4 regions of the Pseudoalteromonas sp. MMG006 genome follow, and region 2 is predicted to be linked to each of the others. Evidence: predicted binding sites of a transcription regulator. Region 2 holds the regulator's gene; each other region holds the start of a gene.
What was found. The regulator LexA, encoded in region 2, represses DNA repair genes until DNA is damaged. The targets are predictions, from matches to a motif close to TACTGTATNNNNATACAGTA.

Region 1 (5,337 bases), on a different contig from region 2:
AGAGAAGTGTAGAGCTCTGGTTAAAAGGTAAGGATGAGTGGAACTTATGGATGAAGAACCACCCAGATACTTACGTTGACTTCAATCATGTAAATTTCACCCCTGACTCTCTGGCGAGTGTTGCACCTGATGAAGATCTCGCTATTCACGGTAAACATCATCGATATTTAAAAACTATATCTTTTAAAGGCTATATTTTTAATGGTGGTGCAGATTTCACTGGAGCAACCTTCCCCTCACCGACCCACTTTGATGACGCAAGATTCGAAGGTAGTACTGAGTTTTCTGGAGTTGTATTTGGAAGTGATGCAGGTTTTAGCAATACTATTTTTAACTCGAATGCCAATTTTTCTAATGTTGAATTTCAAGGCACTGTAGTTTTTGATGATACTCACTTCGCTTCAACCACTCTATTTACATCAGCCACATTTGAATGTATGGCTTACTTTCCTTGCGCTACATTCAATCTAGCTACAGACTTTTCTCATGCTGAATTTGATGGAGGTACACATTTTAAAGGGGCTAGATTCTACTGCGAACTGGTTAACTTCAACGATATTAAGTCTACTGACACTTTTAATTTCGATGATGCAATAACCGACCAAATACAAAAGCTTTCGTTCAAAGGAAGTACGTTCGACAAAGACTTTATCATTGATGGTAACTTTAACTGTATACCTGATTTAAGAGGCACAAAACTAAACCACCACACTGAACTGAGTGATCTAAAGTGCAACCTAAAAAGAGAAAAGGCAATTCCATTCACCCCTTTTCTTAAAGTTGTTGATAAACTTGACGCTGAAAAGCTCTGCAGACTTAAAGAGCTTGCTGAGCAAAACAAGAACCACGATAAAGCTTTAATGTTCCACGCTGATGAAATGAGAGCGAAAAGATGGACAAAGCTAAATACAGCGCAATCAATATTGGATTTACTCTACTCAGCGACAAGTAATTATGGCCAAAGCATTATGCGACCTTTGCTGTGGTTGTTCTTATCATTCATGCTGTTTAGTTCATACCTGGTTGGTAAATCTGAACTAGAGATGAGAGAAACACTTTCACCCGCGGCTACGACTTCAATAGCCACAATGACACCTTTTATTTCCGTTTCCAAAGATGCTAGACAATTTGGGATGGGACAGTTATTTAAAACTGATATACCTACGAATTATTACCTCTGGAGCTATGCTCATGCCAGCGCTTCATTTGTTTTTATATTCTTAATAGGGCTAGGCTTAAGAAATCGCTTCAGAATTTAAATTAATTAAAGTGTTAGATGATTAATTGGCGAATAACTTCTAGTATTTGAATCAAGAAGGCCAAGTATCCAATACAAAAATCAAAACTAACCACCAATAATACGACTAGCATTTCAGGTAAGTTTGATAGATACGGTAGCAAATATGGCGTCAATAAGGGCCAGAATATAGCCACGAACAGATTGATCCAGAATTGAGTTTTTTGGTCTTTTAACATTAATGATTACCTCTTTATTATTTTTTGGACACACAAAAACCCACCGAGGCCTGATGACCTAGTAAGAATGAGTGCGAGAAGGTTTATTATTTACGCCCTTGAAATGCTTAAAGGTAAAGTATTTAGATGTAAACTTTGACGCTTTTTAATGTGGGCAATTGAGAACGAACTAGATTGCACTGTAGTTCAGCAGTTACTTTGTATATCCTCCATATTTTATTGAATTCATTGTTACATTATAACATGTATTATTCAAAAGTAAACATTCCTGCTTTACGCGAGATAAAGCACTCCTCTGCTTTAGATAAAAAGGGTGCTTGACCGCACCTGCGAAGGCAAAATTTAGCGGTCAAGCGATAAACTGTTATGAATGTTTATGATTGATAGTTTAGCTCGATTGGAGAGAAAAGATCAGAAATAGGAGGTTTAGCTGTTTTATTAGGCCAAAGTATATTCTCCACTTGTTTGCTCTGCTCCCAATGAACAAAGTCAGGAGCTTTGTCTATTTTCGCCTTTTTAATATTTGCACCAGAAGCGCTACTCAAATTATCAGCAACACTTTCAACAAAAGACAACACGTTTGGCTCATCAGTTGCTGCATTATAGTATGCAATCAAAACCCCATTAAAGAAAACAGCTTTATCACCGTCTTCCGAAGAAATTGAACATAAATCCATAGTTACTCCAGCTCATATATTTTTGCCAAAGCTATCATATGCGTTAAATCGCGCTTGATTCTGGGAAAAAGGTTTAAATTTAACTAATAATTGATGAAATCACATAGACCGCGAGCCTAAAAGGAACTTCTTGGTTGTAATGTGGAATATCCACATCTAAAATCACTGTTTATTTATACAGTAATTTGTGATTATGCTTAGCAAACTTACCCCTTCAAGCACAGAACTACCTATTGCAGACTTTTCAGTTGCTGCAGGTTTCCCCAATCCATGCGAAGATCACCTATCCGACTCAATCAGTTTAGATGAGCTCCTAATTAAGCGCCCTAGTAGTACATTCCTATTCAGGGTGTCAGGCAACAGCATGTCCCCAGACATTACTGACGGCTCGATAATAGTTGTAGATAGATCAGTAACAATTAAAACTGGACGAATCGTATTAGCTACATTAGACAACGAATTTGTTGTGAAAGAACTACAATTAAAAAACAACAAAGCCGTTTTTATTAGTAAAAACCCCGACTTCGAGCCAATTGAAATTGATATCGATGAAAACAATGACTGGGATACCCATGTAGTCTGGGGCGTTGTCACTGGTTTAATCAAGGTATTCTAATTATGTGGGTTCTTTGCGACATCAATGCTGCTTACGTTTCGTTTTGCCAACTCTTTAACCCCCAATACGACTTTGATAAAACCCCTCTTGGAGTGCTCAGTTCGAACCAGGGTAACGTAGTAGCTCGAAATCAAGCTATCAAAGATTTAGGTATCAAAATGGGAGAACCTGCATTTAAAGTTAAGCAGCTGGTGGCTGCGCATCGTGGCCACTTATGGGGGAGTAATTTCACGCTGTTTGGTGATTTGAGTAACCGTTTTCATACCGAGTTAGAGTATTTCCTATTCGATACAATGCGATACTCTGTTGATGAATGCTTTGGGCGCATCGATATAAACTATACAAAGGATATAAAAGAGTACGCGCACATCATACAGAGGACACTTAAGAGGAACTTAGGTATTGGCTGTGGCTTGGGCATATCTCAGACAATGACACTAGCCAAGCTTGGAAGTCATTGCGCCAAAAAGAAAGAGTGGAAAGAACACACTAAAGGCGTGGTTGTATTAGATTCACAATACAAAATTGATTGGGCTCTCAAACATACTCCTGTAGAGGATATTTGGGGGGTTGGAAGTCGAACTACTAAAAAGCTAAATAAATTTGGAATCTATACGGGATATGACCTTAAAAATGCCGACATTAGTTGGATCAAAAAGACGTTCACAGTTGTTCTTGCCCGTACTGTGGAAGAGTTACGAGGAAAATCTGCGGTTGAATTGAAAGATGTAAACGACTCTCGCGATAGAATTTGCGTATCTCAGAGTATGGGAAAACCGGTGATAGAGCTTACGGAGCTTTCTGAAGCTGTTACAACACATGCAACAAAGGCTGCGTTTAAACTTCGTCGATTTAAATCTTACACATCAGCAATAACAATATTCATCCACACAGATTCATTTAGACAGGCAGAGCCGCAGTATCATAAGTCACAATCAATTAAACTACCCTACCCCACCGCGGATACATCAACACTGGTGTCTTATGCAAGCTTTGCATTAAAAGCTATTTATAAGAAGGGGTTTAAATACAAAAAAGCTGGCGTTATTTTTGAAGAACTTTCATTACACGATGATATGCAACAACTTGAACTGTTATCTGAGACTTTACCACTGAATATTAGCTCAAAAACGTTGGTCATTGATGAGATAAATAGAAAATTTGGACGTAGTGCAATAAAGCTCGCAAGTGAAGGGTTCTCTCAGTTTTGGCGGCCTAAAGATGATTTAGCACCTTTGAGTTATACAACAAAACTTTCAGATTTACCTATTGCGAAAGCATAAAGATAATTTAGAAGAACCCTACCAAGGTATAAACCCCAGAGTAAATAAAATAACCCAACCCAATTGAAAGAATGGTAATGTTAAAAGCCAACATGAATAGCTTAAAATTATGCGATAAATCGGGCACTTCCATGATGCACCTACAGTGTTTTTTAATGTTATTAAATCATGTATAGCAGACTATCTTAAATAATTCCTTAAATTAAGGTACAAATATGCACGAAATACCGGTCCCATTTGGTATCAATAACTCAGGCCATTTAATTGCAGCTCAATCGATTCAAGTGGGCGGAACCTATACTTGTCCATATTGTGGTGAAGCGCTTATGTGTGATTTGTCTTCTATGCAAAATAAGATGCTCATCCACCCAAAAACTAACAACTGCATCAGCCTAAGTGATAGTAAAACTGAACTTGACGCACTTAATGTGATAGTTTTGGGTATTAGCCCCGACACTCCTAAAAAGCTTACAAACTTCATTAATAAACAAGAGCTTAATTTCACACTACTTGCAGATGAAGACCACTCAGTTTGTGAGAAATACCATGTTTGGCAATTAAAAAAGTTTATGGGTCGAGAGAACATGGGAGTTGTTCGAACAAGTTTCCTTATAGATGAGAAAGGTAACATCGAGCGTGTATTCAATAAGTTCAAAACAAAAGATCACCACGAGGTAGTTTTAGATTACTTGAAAGGCTAATAGTATGTAATAGTTTAAGGTTTAGCCATTATTAAGATAAGTTTTGATGTGTTGCGGCAATAATACGGGAGATTGTAAGATCTTTTGTGTAAATGGCCGTTTTTTATAACTTGATCCGGTCACCATACAAGAGCATGAATAGGCTCATAGCTTGTTTCCAGTCCCATATCGGCATCGTCCACTTTTTCGCTATCTGATTGGACCGTACTGAAAATTACATGCATTAATTTTTTTGCAAATAATCAAGCAAAAGCTGCGTAAACCGCTCGGTTTCCTGAACCGTGTTCCCAGCTTGTAGAGGAATGAGCCCAAGTCATATTGTTAAAAATTAAAAGTTCATTATTACTCAGCTTATGTGTAACTTTACACTCGAAAATGTCTTTGTAGTGCAGCTGAGAATCCCAAACTCTTCTATTGTGAGCATTATCTAGATTGCTTAAATCTGTAGGATCAGGAACTGTCTTTAGTAGATTCTCTTTCTCAAGCATAGATAAATATTCCCTTGCTGAAGCAAAGTCATAACTACCTATAGAATCCCAGTAGGAATAAACTTTTTCGCCTAATATCCTAGAGAAACTCTTTTT
Region 2 (5,337 bases):
TGTTTTTTAATGTCGCAGCCGCAGTAGAGGCTTTTGGCGTTATTAGGCAGGGTTTTAATTAAGTGCCTTTTAGCCGTTGAAAAACGGGTGAATTCTTCACTCGATGCCGAAAAACAAATACAACAAGCCACAAAGGCTAAAATAAATTTAAGCATATCCATCACATACGTGAACTACAGGAGGCGCTAGTTTAAAGCCTTGAAATTAAAATATAAACCTATTTAAAAATCCTTTTAAGCCTTAAATTTTGCAAAAGTAGCAACATGCCGCATAAACAAAATAGCACGCTGGTGGCTGCAAAGCTGATTAGTAAAGGGTTGTTAAAATCTTCTCGCTCGTCGTAATCCATTATGTGCAGCATCCAAAAAAAGTCGAATATACGCCATAGAGTGCTGCGAACAGTAATCACTTTGCCGTTAATTGCATTTAAATACAGCGTGGTATTAAAGGTGTCGTTAAATTGTACTTGCCACACATTTGTTTTGTATCCGACCTCTCGAGTCCCTTGTTTTAAAAGTGTGGTACTTACTGGTTTAGCGTCGATGAGTAAATGGGCTTGCGCATTAGCGGTAATTTGTATTTTAGTGGGTGGTTCAAAAGGGCGACCCGTTAAACCATTAAAGCTTTGCTGTTCGATATTATTGATAACAGTAATAAGTGGGGTAGTTAAAAAGTTTTCAAATGTTATTTGAGTGGGGTTAGCCACTTGTGAAGTAATATCATCGAGTGATGCGGGGTAGTCTGCTTGTGTAAATGGGTTTGTCAGTGTGCGCTTAGCAAGGTGCTTGCCGTGCACATAGTCAAGTGGAATAGCGCTCATAACTAAGCCACCTAAAAGCCAAGCTAAAATTTGTAAGGCAAGTAAATAGCCTAGCCACTTATGTAATTTGCGTGCACGCTTAAATATTTTTTTGCTCATATTTATCTTCTTATTATTTTTAGCGTTAGTTTATTATAGCTTCCCATGCTTTTGCTGCGGCATTTTGTCGCAGTTTTTCATAAGTTTATAAATATGAGGCTTTAATGGCATCAATAGATTTTAGTTAATTTTAGCTTTCACGCAGTGCATTTATTAATTCTTGTTTACTCATTTTAGAGCGCCCGCTAATACCCACTTCTTTTGCTTTATCGTATAACTGCTTTTTTGTGCGTTGCTCATACTGAGAGGCTTTGCCGCCTTTAATAGCTGTTTTGTGGGTATTACTATTGGCAATACGTGCTGCTTTTTGTTTACTCATGCCTTCATCGCGAAGTGCATCGTACTGATCGTCATTTTTAATTTGTGGACCATGATCTACCATTTTAATGCTCCTTAAAAATCGTTATTTACACAGTGTGTGTATTAATTTCATTGTTTAATTGTAAAACTAAGCGATTAAGCCTGCTTAGTTAAAACGAGCAAGTTAGGTACCAAAAGCGTTTAAAAGTGTATTTATGAAGATAAAGCAAGGATTACTGCTTTGTTAATTTGGTATAAAAGTAAAACTGCGTTAAAGTTTGCGATGAAACTATAAGAGGGTAAAAAGCAGACAATGTCGGAAATTCAATTTTTAAATGTAGATCTAGAGCTTGAGTCTAAGCATGATATTAGCGCCTTAGTGGCAGACTTAAAGAAAAACGCGACGGTTTTGCATTATGATAAAGACGAATATCGTCAACTTGCGCGTATTGAAGCCTCAGGTGAAATATCAACACCAGATAAAGCGATTAACCATTTGTGCGAGCTTATTGAGTCGTGTTCACGTAATGCGCTTAAACAATGGCTCAGCTGCTCGCGAAGAACGTTTGATATTGGCTTTGAATCGGGCACGTCGCCTAAATGCTTTAACCAAGCCTTACATGCAGACACACTGCTACGTATATCTGCGATTGGTGCAGGTATGGAAATTACTATTTATCCTATAGAAAAATAATAATAAGTAATTATCTGCGCTCTACAACTGCTGCGGTCATTTTTGATACGCAGCACAGCTCATTGCGGCTATTTGTTATTTTTATTTCCCACACAGAACTACGTTTACCTATATGAAAAGCCCTAGCGGTTGCAGTTAAAGTACCATTGCGAGATGCTTTTAAATGGCTCGCGCTAATTTCCTGCCCTACACAATAAAACTTTGTAAAATCGACAACAAAATTAGCAGCATAGCTTGCTACTGTTTCAGCAAGTACTACATTTGCACCACCGTGAACCATCCCCATAGGATTATGATGCTCAGGAATTGCTGGCATAGTAGCAACTAGGTAATCGTCACCAATTTCTGTGACTTCAATACCCATGGTTTTCATTAATGTGCCTTGGCCGTTAATGCCTTCCTCTAACTGTTTGCAAAGCTCTAAAGTGATGGGTTGGTGCCAAATACTCATAATTACTCCTTTGAATTAAGACCAAGTTTATTGCACTTTATAAATGTGAATTTTATAAATACCTAAAATGTACACATATGCTTTTAGTTTAGCTATTTCAAAGCAGAATTTAAATTTGCGATTTTTATTTAACTGTATATACTCACAGTTAAATGTACTGTATGGAAAACCAGTTGTATGCGACCATTAACGAAACGCCAAGCTCAAATACTAGAACTCATTAAAGTTTTTATTAAAGACACTGGTATGCCTCCTACACGTGCCGAAATAGCGCAAACATTAGGTTTTAAAAGTGCTAATGCAGCAGAAGAGCACTTAAAAGCGCTTGCCAAAAAAGGTGTAATTAAGATGAAGCCAGGCGCAAGCCGTGGCATTCAATTAATTGAAGAAGAAGAGCCAGAGCAATTAGGCTTACCTCTTATAGGGCGTGTTGCTGCAGGCTCACCTATTTTGGCGCAAGAACATGTTGAGAGCCATTGCAAAATAGATCCTTTAATGTTTAAACCTGCCGCCGATTTTTTACTTCGTGTAAATGGCATGAGTATGAAAGATATTGGTATTATGGATGGCGATTTACTGGCTGTACATCGCACTCAAACAGCTGAAAATGGACAGGTTGTGGTTGCACGAGTAGATGAAGATGTAACCGTAAAACGCCTAGAAAAAGCAGGCCGTAAAGTATTGTTACACGCCGAAAACGAAGAGTTTACGCCAATAGAAGTAGACCTTGAAAATGAGTCTTTTAATATTGAAGGCTTAGCAGTAGGCGTAATTAGAAACGCCGATTGGATGTAATTTCTAGCCTATATTAGATAGTAAATTTATAAATGCGCACTTTTTAGTGTGCATTTTTGTTTTAAAAACCCACCTTTTAGCAATACTAAAACAGCTATATAGGTATTTAAGCTGTAAACTTTTTTGCACTCGCAGTTAACTCTTCTTTCATGTGATACACCCCCTATTTTTACTCGTTTTTTGATTATTAAATTGTATTTATGTTGGTCTAATTAAGGTAAATTCAAAATATGAGTAGGTTGTTTTTTATACTAAAGCTTGCTTGTTGTATGTTTTTTAGCTAATCATTAATGTGCTGAACCAACAATAACTCACAACTTTTAGTTTTGAGCACACACACAATACATACCCTTTGTTGGTGCAGCTCTACCAATTAATTACACAAATAAGATTGGTTAAATAATAAAAATAACGAATAGGCGTTTAAGCCGTATGCCTCTTCGCTTTGCACTCGCAATAGCATCAAAGGAGCCGTCACATGGGTAAACTGACCTCTACCGTGTGGCTTGTATTGATTGTTTTTTCGCAGCATGTAATGGCAAATAGCCAATACAATATGCGCAAAGGCGTAACCGATATAAGCAATAATGTATATCAGCTACACATGACCATATTTTTAATATGTTGTGTGATTGGGGTGATAGTGTTCGCCATTATGTTTTGGGCACTTATTCATCATCGTAAATCTAAAGGGGCGGTACCTGCCCAATTTCATGAAAGCACTAAAGTAGAAATACTTTGGACTGCCATTCCATTTGTTATCTTAATTGCCATGGCAATCCCTGCCACTAAAACACTTATTGCAATGGAAGATGCCAGCAAAGCTGATTTAACCATTAAAATTACGGGTTCGCAGTGGAAGTGGCATTACGAATATATGGGGGAGGACGTCGCGTTTTATTCTATTTTATCTACCCCTCAAGATGAAATAGCCAACCTTGCAGATAAAAACCCAAATTACTTGCTTGAAGTTGATAAGCCATTAGTGCTGCCAATTAATCAAAAAGTACGTTTTTTAATGACCTCAGATGACGTTATTCACTCTTGGTGGGTACCTGATTTTGCCGTTAAAAAAGACGCCAACCCCGGCTTTATAAACGAAACATGGACCAACATTAACGAAGAAGGTATTTACCGAGGACAGTGCGCTGAGCTGTGCGGTAAAGATCATGGTTTTATGCCAGTGGTGGTTGAGGCTAAATCGCAGAAAGATTTTAACGCTTGGCTTGCCGATGCAAAACAAGCAAAGCAAAAAGCGGCATTAGCCGATGCAGCACTGCTTGATAAAACGCTACCAAAAGAAGAGTTAATGACTTTAGGCGAGCAAGTGTATATGGCAGGTTGCGCCGCGTGTCATCAGCCAACGGGCATGGGCTTACCAGGCGTATTTCCTGCACTTAAAGGCAGCCCCATTGTGCTGGGTGATATAAAAGATCACATAGATGTTTTGATCCATGGTCGCCCTGGTACTGCAATGCAAGCTTTTGATAAACAGTTATCAATAAAGCAACTTGCGGCAGTAATTACCTACAAACGCAATGCGTGGGGTAACGATACGGGTGATGTAATTCAACCTAGTGAAATTCAGGCAGCACTTGATGCTGATGGGGAGGCGAACTAATGAGTAGCATAGTAGAAAAATCTAATGCCAATGAAGCTCACCACGGTCACCATCCTGCAAAAGGCTTTAAGCGCTGGCTTTACACAACCAATCATAAAGACATTGGCAGTTTATATTTAATTTTTTCGCTGACGATGTTTTTAATTGGCGGCGCTATGGCCATGGTCATTAGGGCTGAATTATTTCAACCTGGGTTACAGCTAGTTGAGCCTCATTTTTTTAATCAAATGACCACTGTACATGGCTTGATTATGGTATTTGGTGCCGTTATGCCAGCCTTTACTGGCCTTGCTAACTGGATGGTGCCATTAATGATTGGCGCGCCAGATATGGCATTACCAAGAATGAATAACTGGAGCTTTTGGATATTACCCTTCGCATTTTTAATCCTGCTGGCTTCTTTATTTATGCCTGGCGGTGGCCCTGCATTCGGCTGGACTTTTTACGCCCCACTTTCAACTACTTACAGTAACGATAATACTGCGTTGTTTGTATTTGCCGTTCATATTATGGGTATCAGCTCAATTATGGGGGCAATCAATGTAATTGTGACCATA
Region 3 (5,337 bases), on a different contig from region 2:
CCATTCGCTTTACCGGTGTTTTTAATGTGCGTGTACTTATCAATATAACGTTTAGCTACGCGCATTTGTAGCGGCTTAGGCACGGTAGCTAAGCACTTATAAACATGAGCAACTTGATACGCATCGTCAATAGCTGCAATAACCGACATGGCAGACTTAGTAACCTGATCGCCAACCGACTGCTGTAAATTCTGGCTTGCTACAGGTTGTGGCTTTTTTACATCACGCTGCTTGTGTGCAAATTCCATATTACTGGCAGTTTGGCGAACAAAGCTGGCTTGTATACTGGGTGCACGGCCGCTTTCGATAATATCTTTAACAATAAAATTATGAATATTATTGTTATGTACTTTTTTAAGTGCCGATTTAGCCGGCGCACTTAGCTTAAGGTTGGTTACATCAATGCGGTGTTCAATACTTTTAAGCTCATCATAAAACCAAGCGTTTGCTTTTTCGCTTGGGTTTATGGGCTCGTCTTTATACCAGGCATTATTTGGTGGGGTAATTTTGGCAATGTACTGCTTCACCATTTTATATTGGCTATACGCAGTAAAACGGCCAAGGCCGTTTATTAATGTTGTGCGGTGTTCAATGTCGTCAACGGCCTTAACCATAGTTAAAGCCGCTGTTACAACATCAAAACTTACAATGGGCCACATGCTCATTATTAATTAAGCTCAATTTCAATGATTTTAGGTTCTTCATGAATTTGCGCGGCGTCTAATGCGCTTTGCATTTGGTCGTAAACTGGCGCGTATACATCATGTACATCAACAATCATTCTCACTATTGGCAAAAAGTCAGTTAGGCAGTTTTCACACTCCATAAGCATTGCAACTGTTGGGCGTTTGTTTAAATTGCGAATAGTAAAGTTGGCTTGGTCGATAGCGTGTTCAATGATATTTCTTACTAAGTTCTGTTTTTTAAATAGATCTTGGTCTTTGATAGTGGTCATTTTTAATATTCCTTTGGGGGTTTTATTGGTTGTTATTTAACAACGCCAAGTGCTGAAAAGATTCTTCGAAAGTCTGCGGTTCTATTGCCAAGGTAAGTAATAAAACAGCCTTTAGGTGCGCCTTTTTTTACATTGCCTTGTGCATCGTTAAAGTGTGTACGGCCATCAATAAAGCAGCTTAAACCTGCGTTTAATAACTTTTGGCACCATGCCTCTGAGCTATTAACAAAGGTGATATTCATTGCTTCTTTAAAATTACCTTGTGCGTATTGGTCTAAGTAGTAATCAATCCAATCGCCGTTGCTGGCTATGTCTTCGGTAATACAATGGCCACGATACTTACTGTAAGTCGGGTCGTTACATATTTTTTTAACGCATTTTGGCTTACATGCTATTTCACCTTTATTGAATGGGTGATTTAACCAAACAGTATTAGCTATCCAATTTCTTGTTAATGCATCGTCATCTTTGGTTAAGTAACACGTTGCTTTTACTGACTTGTTAGCCACAGCACAACTTGCAGGGTCTAAATCAATAACCGGAAACATTTGGTGTACATACTTCAAAACTTTATCAGGCGTATAAAACTCAACATTGCCACTGTCTTGATTGATTAGTTGATCGGGAGTCATGGCTAATCCTTAATGTGCTTGTTCTGTTTTTTGAGTGTTTTTAGCAATGCTAAAATCTCGCTTTTGTAAAAATCGGCTTGGTGTCATGGCATTAGCATCAACAAAGGCGGTTACTATTTCTTGAAGCTGTAAAATAGCTTGGTGTATTTTAAGGCGCTTATCACGGTCAAATTGGTGATAGCTCCTTTCCAAGTCACTTTTAGATAGCCCTGCCGAATAACACACAATTACTTGCTGCGGTTTACTCAAGTGCGTATAAACATATTCAGCGGTATGACGATCGCTATTAAATAGCCCTTTAATCTCAGTAAGCCCCTTTGGTGTTGGTTTTACATCAACAACTTTTAACTGAGTTTTTTCAGGCTGTTTATTTACGCCTGTAATACCGCGTTTTTTTGCAATTTCTAATGCTGCATTTGCCATAGTTATGCTCCTAGTTATTTACGCTTTGTTGGTGCTGCGTTCTAAATTTAATTAGCTCGTTTAAGCGATAATGATTAGTTTTGCCAAACTGAATTGATTTAGGAAAATCAGACAACTTCGACAAAATCCAAAACTTTTTACGGGCACAGCCTAGTACCTCGCATGCTTCAACAGTGCTAACCAAGCGGTCTTTTTGCTCTTCAAGCTCAGTGCGTAGTTGGTTGTTTTCTTGCAGTAGTGCAAACAGCACAGCTTTAGCATCTGGATGAATATCTAATAAAATAATTTGTTGTTCAGTGCTCATGCTGCACACTCCTGTACCTGTTTATTTAAAATCCCTCTTTGTTCTGGTAAGTTGTAAGTGCGAAAAACCACCAACCAAAACAAAGAGGAAAAACCTATGCCAAACCCAATCTTGTGCGACTGCATAAAAGCGCTTTCAAGCAGTCTTACGCCTGCAAATGGGCTCACCCATCCAGTTGACGACTCAAAAGCAAAATGCTTATTTAAAGCACTCCACAAAAAAGGCATTACCTTAAATGAAGATGAAGTACTCACGCTGGCTATCGAGAACAACTGGCCTGAAAAACACGCCAAAAAACTAGCCGACATAGCACAGCGCATTAACGATGGTCGTCCCGTTAAAATTGTTCGCCCAATAAGCTGGGGTGAAACCACCGCTGATAAAATCATTCAATCTCACCGGGGTTAAAATCTTCTAACCACATATCTACCAGTGTAAAAAGCTGGTTTTTAAACTTATCTACTCCACCATGCGCAGCGGCAAAGTAATCATGGCTTAACGCACGTTTATAATCTGATGCTGCCATTGCCACTTTTTCTGACATAGTAAAACGCTCATCATCCATTAACGCTTCTGTCCGCTCGCTAATATCCATTACATCAATTGGGTCTACTTCAATTTCTGTGCTCATGCTGCATCTTCCTTTTTGCTTTTTTGATGATCGGCTAGTAAATCGTTTACCGATATTTCACCGTTAGTTAGTTCTGAAATACGTGGAATGTATTTCGCTGGGGCTTGACCGAATTTATTCATCCAATCCCACACAGAAGCTTGTTTTACACCTAAGGCGTTGCCTAATTTGGTTTGCCCACCATAGATTTTTACAGCTTTAGTGATGTTATTCATAGTTCAACACCTTAAATTACAGTTTGTAGCTGTATTAAAGTACAGTTTATAGGTGGTTGTCAATACCCTTTTTAACTGTAAAATAGTTAAAAACTGTAATTTAACTGTATTTTTAAACTTTAAATATGTTGATTGAATGATAAAGGACTACTCATGAGCATCGGAAATAGAATAAAAGAAAGACGTAAAGAGCTTAAACTTACTCAAGTTAAGCTCTCTGAAATGATAGGCATTGCACAACAGTCACTACAAAAAATCGAAAATGGAACCACTAAAAATCCGCGCAATATTCAGGCATTAGCTGAAGCTTTAGAGTGTCCCCCTGAGTTTTTACAGTTTGGCATTGGTGACAGCAAAGATATCAACAGTAATGTATTACCAGGGCCAACAATCAAAGCCACCGCCCCACTTATCAGCTGGGTACAAGCTGGCGCTTGGTCAGAAATAAGTGAAATTAAAGCGTATGACGCAGAGCGTTATATGTGCCCTGTTAATTGCAGTGACCTAACCTTTGTTTTAAAGGTGCAAGGTATTAGCATGGAGCCAAAGTTTGATGAGGGTGATTTAATTTTTGTAGACCCTGAAGCCGAGTGCATTCACGGTTCGTACGTAGTAGCCCGCCTAGACGACGACAACCAAGCGACATTTAAACAGCTAATTATCGAAGGTGGCCACAAATTCCTAAAAGCCGCTAACCCCAACTGGCCAGAGCAATTAATCCCAATTAATGGAAATTGCACGTTGGTGGGAAAAGTTATATTTACGGGTAAGTCACTTTAAAAAGTTAAGGATAATACAATGAATGATTTTGAACTCTATACACATATAAAACGTGATGAAGTGGTTGAATATTTTAACGAGCATATTGGTGTTAACCCATGTAGTTTATGCGGTACGGGCGAGCTGCTTATTTTGGGTGATGAAGAAGCTTTAGTGGTTATTGATCATGAGGTAAGCGTGTTTAATCCTAAAATTGTTGGCGGCAAAGAAAAAGGCGTATTCATATCATATGTTGTAATGTGTGAGGACTGCGGTAACCAGCAATTTATAAATGCAAAAAAACTAGAAGAAATTATGGATAATAAGAAAAAGTAAAATATTATGGATAAACATACTCAAAATAAAGTTGTTGGTTTGTTTGTGAACCGCGATAATGATAAAACAGACTTTAAACACGGCGGCAATGGTGGTGGTGGCGACATGGAAACCAGAATAGCTAAACTCGAATCAGACGTTGAATATATTAAAAATGATATTCGCGATATTAAAACAGAGCTAAGAGGACATAGTGAAGATTTTAAGTCTATTCGAAGTGATATGAATAACGAGTTTAAAAGTGTCCGCTCTGAAATGCACAATGAGTTTAAAAGCGTCCGCTCTGAAATTGGTGGTATGAAAAAAGACTTAACCGACATCAAAGTTATGATCCCACAACTACAAGTTAAAATGCTTATTTGGGGCGTTGGCATTGTGTTTTCTGCCGTTGGCCTTGGCCTTGCCGCCGCACGTTATATGTTTAGTTAATTACCAATAAAAACCTGGTATAAATAAACCCGCGTTTGCGGGCTAATAAATAGCTTTACGTCAATATCAATTACTGCCTATAACCATTCATCAAATGGGTTCTTTTGCATTTCTTTTAACAGTTGATTAATCACTTTCCTAGAATCATTAATTGAAACAAGCCTTATCTTATCGGCTTCTTCTTTGGAGAAGCTAAAATAAGCTAACGCCATTATGAGCTCACTTACAATATAAAAATAACCGGTAAAGTCTTTTGGTAGTTCGTTAATGCTCCTAAAGTGCTTTTTATCATTTTTATCCAATATTAAGTTATCCGTAGAGTAAACGCCAAGCCGCTTAGTGAAAATCAAAAAATTTGCTAATTGGTTACAAATTTCAGGATTGAGTTTTTGAGTCTCATCATTCCATTCTATACATTCCTTGATAAGCTCTAACTTTGTATTAAATGTTTGAATATGAAAATAAAGCTCTGACCTATTACCTTTTGTACTTTTTGAGGTGAAGCTCAATTCGCCAATGTTATTTAAAGGAAATAACTGACTATAAAGTTTGTGTTTACCAGTAATACGGACTTCATGTTCTTCACTAAACTGAACTAGCATATCTACAAATTGCTTTTTATGCTCATAAAAATTAGAGAATGTGTTTTGTTC
Region 4 (5,337 bases), on a different contig from region 2:
GAACCACCTGATATCGTTTTATTAGATATTAATTTAGAGGGAATTAATGGAATAGAAACCTGCTTAAGACTAAAAAATACGTACGAAACACAAGATATCCCAGTTATATTTATTACATCACTCGAAAGTGAAGAGGAAGCGTGTTGGGAAGCGGGTGCCGTAGACTTTATAAAAAAACCGGTAAATCCAGAGACATTATTTAGAAGGGTGAGGGCCCATTTAATGATTAAAGCTCAACATGATTTACTTAATCAAAAAGTGTTTATTGACGACTTGACTCAAATTTATAACAGACGCTACTTTGATACCCATTTTATAAAAATAGAACAAAGTGCACTACGTGAAAATGCAGACTGCGCACTGCTATTAATCGATATTGATTACTTTAAACAATACAATGATATTTATGGTCACTTACAGGGTGATACGGTTTTAAACTTAGTTGCCCAAACAATTACTAAAAGTTTACAACGCCCTACAGATTTTGTATCACGATTTGGAGGGGAAGAGTTTGTTGTTGTACTCCCCTATACAGGTAGTAAAGGGGCTAATTTTGTAGCAGAGAAAATAAAAAATAATGTAATACAACTTGGTATATTACATAAACACTCAGAGCATGAATTTGTAACGATTAGTATTGGTGGCGCAACATTACAAACACGTGAAAACAGTAAAAATACATTACAGTTAGCAGATGAAAAAATGTATAAATCTAAGTTTAAAGGCCGTAACCAAGTTTGTTTTTAGCTCCGGTTTAAATTATGACTTTTGTTATAATGATCATACACTGTGGCACTTTTTATATTTTTTACCACTGCCACAGGGGCAATTATCATTCCTACTCACTTTAATATCAGCTACTGGGAATATAACCCCGTCTAAGTAACGCCATTTACCGTCTTCTTTTATAAATTGCGAATCTTCATGAAGCTCACAATATAAGTTTTGATAAAAGTAATGTGCCTTAAATTCAACTTTTCCTTGAGTGGCATCGTGATTTGTACTTACTACGTCTAAGCCTATAAACCGGCAACTTTCAGCAAAATCTTTAATTTCTTTTATAGGATTTTCAGGTTGTTTTTCAGATGCATAAGTAAGATAAATATACTTTGCATTTTTCATTACATAAGCACTGTAGCGAGAACGCATTAATTGTTCAGGGCTCGCAGCTTGCTTTGCGCCTACATGAAAAGGTTTGCAGCAGTGGACATAACTAAGCCCACTACAGCAAAAACATAGGGTGGTGTCTGATGAGGTCATAATAACAATACAGAATTTAAAACATTATTTTATCAAGCTTATTGAGCAAGTGGTATCTCTGTCGTTGTCGTATTTTTTGTAAAGCAATATAACTTTGTTGCCGTTTTAGTTAAATCTAAAGAAAGATGGGTAAGCAATTGGTTATTAACTATGTCTGTCCAAGTAATTACAGCCGCAAAATTACCGTTATTCAACGCAGAACTTAAAACATATTCCAAGTTTACTAGGTGCTTTTGTCTGATCACTAGCAACTTACTTGTATCAATAGAGCACGAGTCGAGCAAGGCTCTGCTAGGAACGTGATCAGGAGCGATCAATAATGTCCATGCGTTAGAACTATTATAATGGTGCAGCACTTTTAAAAGCTCAAACGTTGCCGAAATCTCATCTTCGATTTGGATTAAGTTTACACAATCACGTTTATCATCTTGCTTATAACTTTTAACTGTTCTTACGGTAATAGGCTGTAACATAAATATCTCACTCACTGGGTTTTTATACAGTATGCGTATACAGTAGTTTATACAGTGCTTTCGTGCAAGCTATATTTGCTATTTATTTGTACAGTTATTCAGTTTTATTTATTGAAATTTAAAATAAGATAAATAAAACAATACCTTAAGCTTTTTTATCTGTGTTCTATCCGTGTTTTAATGTTTATATCTGCTAATCTTTTAAAGGAGCTATGTTGGGTAGGAATAGTCATTTTTATACAGTGCTTTATTCTCTATACAGTATTAAGCACACAATAGATTAATCGATTTGTGGATCATTAGGAATAAGCTGTGCGTACTGTAGCTGATGAATTTGTTCATATAGACTTGCGGCATAGCATTGTGCATCTTTTAACCGTTTAGTTTCTATATGCTTTCTTAGGTCGTTAATTGCAGCAGTAGCGGGCTCATAACCTTGGCTGCTAGCAAGACTTAGCCAAGCCGCCGCATGAAAAACACTTTGTGGAACGCCTTCACCTTTTACAAAAAATAATCCTAAGTAAAACTGAGCTCTCTGATTACCAGCCATTGCCGCTAGGCGCATCCATTTTGCAGCTAATGGAGGTTGCTTATTTTTTAAATAATATAGCGCTTTATTTAGTGTGCTTTGTTCATCTTTTTTAGCGTTAGCTACTGCTGGGTTGTGATCAGGTTGAGTAACAAAGCCTAAAATATTATCTAACTGTTGTTCTAGGTCGTGCCCGCTGGGTGTTGTTTTAAGCATATTGATTCATTTGTTATTTTAGTTGCTTCGATAGTTTAGTATATCGCAAAGTAAAATGTCCTGTTAAAGATTATTTTTATGATAAAATCTGACTACTTTTTACTATTACAAGCTTATTATGTTCGAAGCCTTATTTAAACTTAGCGAAAATAACTCAACAGTTAAACGTGAATGCGTGGCTGGCCTTACTACCTTTATGACTATGGTTTACATTGTATTTGTAAATCCAGCCATGCTCGCTGAGGCCGGAATGGACCAAGGGGCTGCATTTGTTGCTACCTGTATTGCTGCTGCAATAGGCTGTTTTATTATGGGGTTATGGGCAAATTACCCGTTAGCACTGGCGCCTGGTATGGGGCTCAATGCCTTTTTTACTTATGGTGTTGTATTAGGTATGGGTTATACCTGGCAAGCTGCATTAGGGGCTGTATTTATGTCGGGGTGTATATTTTTACTTTTAAGCCTTTTTAAAGTCAGAGAGTGGATTATTAACGCTATACCTCTGGTATTAAAGCGAGCTATTGCAACAGGTATTGGCGCTTTTTTAGCGTTAATTGCATTAAAAAATGCGGGTATTATTGTTGCAAGTCCCGCCACTCTTGTTCAATTAGGTGATATCACATCAGCAGGTCCATTATTAGCAATATTGAGCTTTTTTGTTATCGCAGGACTTTTATATCGTGATTTCAAAAGTGGTGTACTCATTAGCATTTTATTAGTAACTGGCATTGCGTTAAGTTTAGGGCTTGTTGAATACCATGGTGTTATGGCTATGCCACCTTCAATTATGCCTACTTTTATGCAACTAGATTTTGCTGCTGCCTTTGAGCTGTCTATGCTAAGTGTAATTTTTGCATTTCTGTTTGTTGATTTATTTGATACTTCGGGCACTTTGGTTGCTGTTACACAAAAAGCGGGACTTGCAGATGAAAAAGGTAATATGCCGCGTTTAGGTCGTGCTTTAAGTGCCGATAGTTCTGCAACAATTGCTGGAGCAATGCTTGGCACTTCAACTACAACGTCTTATATTGAATCCGTAGCGGGTGTATCTGTTGGTGGGCGTACAGGCTTAACGGCTGTGGTTGTTGGTATATGCTTTTTATTAATGATGTTTTTTGCGCCCCTTGCACAAATGGTACCTGCATATGCAACGGCAGGTGCAATACTGTACGTTGCTGTACTAATGCTACAAAACCTAAAGTTTGTAAATTGGGATGATATGACAGATGCAATTCCTGTTACGGTAGTACTTTTAATGACACCACTTACTTTTTCGATTGCACATGGTATAGCCCTTGGCTTTATATCTTACACTGCGGTTAAAGTACTGTGTGGTAAACAGGATCAAATTAGCATTAGCGTGTGGGTTTTGACGGCATTATTTATTATCAAATTTGCGTTTTTATCTTAACAAAGTAAACATGAGTTATAAAAAACCCATACAGATTTCTCTGTATGGGTTTTTTGATATTTATAGCAAGGTGATAAATGGGTGATAATTTATAACCTCATTTTACCATTTCTTTTTAGGGGCAAACAAAACATCTAATTCGTCTTGCTCTTCTTCGGCTTTCTTTTTCAGGGCACTTGCATTTGAGGCTCTAAGCTCAACACTAATAGCTTCTAAGTAACCTTCAACCTCTTGGCGTTTTGAGGTTACGTATTCGTCAGAGTAAGTAACAGCACTAAGCGTTGCATAGGCTTTTTCAAAGTATTGTCTAGCAGAGCCAACCATATTTGCAGAGCGAGCTGACAAGCCTCGTTTGATTTGGCTTTCAATATTTATGCGTAACTGTAATTTTTCAAGCCGTTTATCTTCTACGGCAAAAACTTGGCTATCAATACGACCTTTACTGTGCTCAGAGCGTAAAACTGAACGTAGCTTCTTAATCCCTTGAATCAGGCTTACCAATTGCTTATCGTTACTCGGTAATGCTAAAGACTCGCTATTATTACCTTGCACTGGGTTTGATAAATTAGTTTTTGCTTCGCTTAAGCGAGTTTTAAGCGCTTTAGAATTTGGTGAGTTTGAAACCATTGTATTTAAAGCTTCATACACACGGCGTTGTAATGCGCGAATTATATTTTCGGATAAAGGGATATTTGCACTATTCATAAGTGCTTCTTCTGTTTCTTCAATAATTGCTTTTTGTTTTGTTAACTGTTTGCGGCGTTCAGCTTCTTGTTTTTCTTTGTGTTGTTGCACAGCACTAACCCATAGTGCTATTACTATAAGCGCTACTATAAGTATTATTATGATAGAAACAATCATCTTTTAATTCTCTGATTCATAATCTAATTTACCTAATCTTACATTAATTATACGTTAACTGTGTAGCTTTGCGTTGATTAACTTAAAAATACTCCGTTATTTAAGGTTTAGCTTTCTTAAAGTGTTGTAAGACGAAGGGATTATAAGATTAACCTGAATAAACATCGCTACCTCAAGCATATTTATTATGCTAGCCTTGAGTACTAATCAGATAAATGCATGCCTTAGTTACTATTGTTGCTTTTTATTCAAATAACACTTGGTTTTAATAAGTATTGCCTTTATAAATAATATGAATAATAACGTTAAAATTTGCAGCCATGAAATTACAACAACTCAGATATATAGTAGAAGTACAAAACCATAAATTAAATGTTTCAGCGACCGCTGAGAGCTTATTTACCTCGCAACCGGGTATTTCTAAACAAGTACGAATGCTTGAAGATGAGTTAGGTGTGCAAATTTTTGGTCGTAGTGGTAAACATTTAACGCATGTAACCAGCGCTGGCGAAGACATTATTAATATTTCTCGTGAAATATTATCTAAAGTTGAGGGGATTAAAGCGGTAGCTAATGAACACACATTG

Region 1: a site for LexA is predicted at 2,317-2,336, ahead of J8L73_RS17740 (S24 family peptidase). Genes of this name have one in related genera too.
Region 3: a site for LexA is predicted at 3,188-3,207, ahead of J8L73_RS12185 (LexA family transcriptional regulator). Genes of this name have one in related genera too.
Region 4: a site for LexA is predicted at 1,759-1,778, ahead of J8L73_RS11710 (SulA-like leucine-rich domain-containing protein). Genes of this name have one in related genera too.

What each region holds. Positions count from the first base shown of each region.
Region 1 is NZ_JAGJEJ010000027.1:4,156-9,492, forward strand. It holds gene J8L73_RS17730 (pentapeptide repeat-containing protein) at 1-1,259, shown strand, start outside; gene J8L73_RS17735 (hypothetical protein) at 1,851-2,153, opposite strand; gene J8L73_RS17740 (S24 family peptidase) at 2,347-2,769, shown strand; gene J8L73_RS17745 (Y-family DNA polymerase) at 2,772-4,052, shown strand; gene bcp (thioredoxin-dependent thiol peroxidase) at 4,268-4,753, shown strand; gene J8L73_RS17755 (hypothetical protein) at 4,996-5,337, opposite strand, start outside.
Region 2 is NZ_JAGJEJ010000014.1:72,413-77,749, reverse strand. It holds gene J8L73_RS13675 (endonuclease) at 1-161, opposite strand, end outside; gene J8L73_RS13670 (hypothetical protein) at 218-919, opposite strand; gene J8L73_RS13665 (Rho termination factor N-terminal domain-containing protein) at 1,050-1,301, opposite strand; gene J8L73_RS13660 (hypothetical protein) at 1,533-1,913, shown strand; gene J8L73_RS13655 (PaaI family thioesterase) at 1,924-2,364, opposite strand; gene lexA (transcriptional repressor LexA) at 2,542-3,159, shown strand; gene coxB (cytochrome c oxidase subunit II) at 3,638-4,780, shown strand; gene ctaD (cytochrome c oxidase subunit I) at 4,780-5,337, shown strand, end outside.
Region 3 is NZ_JAGJEJ010000011.1:115,136-120,472, reverse strand. It holds gene J8L73_RS12225 (replication endonuclease) at 1-665, opposite strand, end outside; gene J8L73_RS12220 (hypothetical protein) at 668-955, opposite strand; gene J8L73_RS12215 (DNA N-6-adenine-methyltransferase) at 988-1,587, opposite strand; gene J8L73_RS12210 (hypothetical protein) at 1,597-2,010, opposite strand; gene J8L73_RS12205 (hypothetical protein) at 2,021-2,314, opposite strand; gene J8L73_RS12200 (DUF1889 family protein) at 2,411-2,722, shown strand; gene J8L73_RS12195 (hypothetical protein) at 2,700-2,945, opposite strand; gene J8L73_RS12190 (YdaS family helix-turn-helix protein) at 2,942-3,160, opposite strand; gene J8L73_RS12185 (LexA family transcriptional regulator) at 3,314-3,940, shown strand; gene J8L73_RS12180 (hypothetical protein) at 3,959-4,255, shown strand; gene J8L73_RS12175 (DUF1640 domain-containing protein) at 4,262-4,684, shown strand; gene J8L73_RS12170 (hypothetical protein) at 4,762-5,337, opposite strand, start outside.
Region 4 is NZ_JAGJEJ010000011.1:1,992-7,328, forward strand. It holds gene J8L73_RS11700 (diguanylate cyclase) at 1-747, shown strand, start outside; gene J8L73_RS11705 (YchJ family metal-binding protein) at 781-1,260, opposite strand; gene J8L73_RS11710 (SulA-like leucine-rich domain-containing protein) at 1,299-1,733, opposite strand; gene J8L73_RS11715 (SEL1-like repeat protein) at 2,014-2,478, opposite strand; gene J8L73_RS11720 (NCS2 family permease) at 2,597-3,889, shown strand; gene J8L73_RS11725 (hypothetical protein) at 3,992-4,750, opposite strand; gene cysB (HTH-type transcriptional regulator CysB) at 5,071-5,337, shown strand, end outside.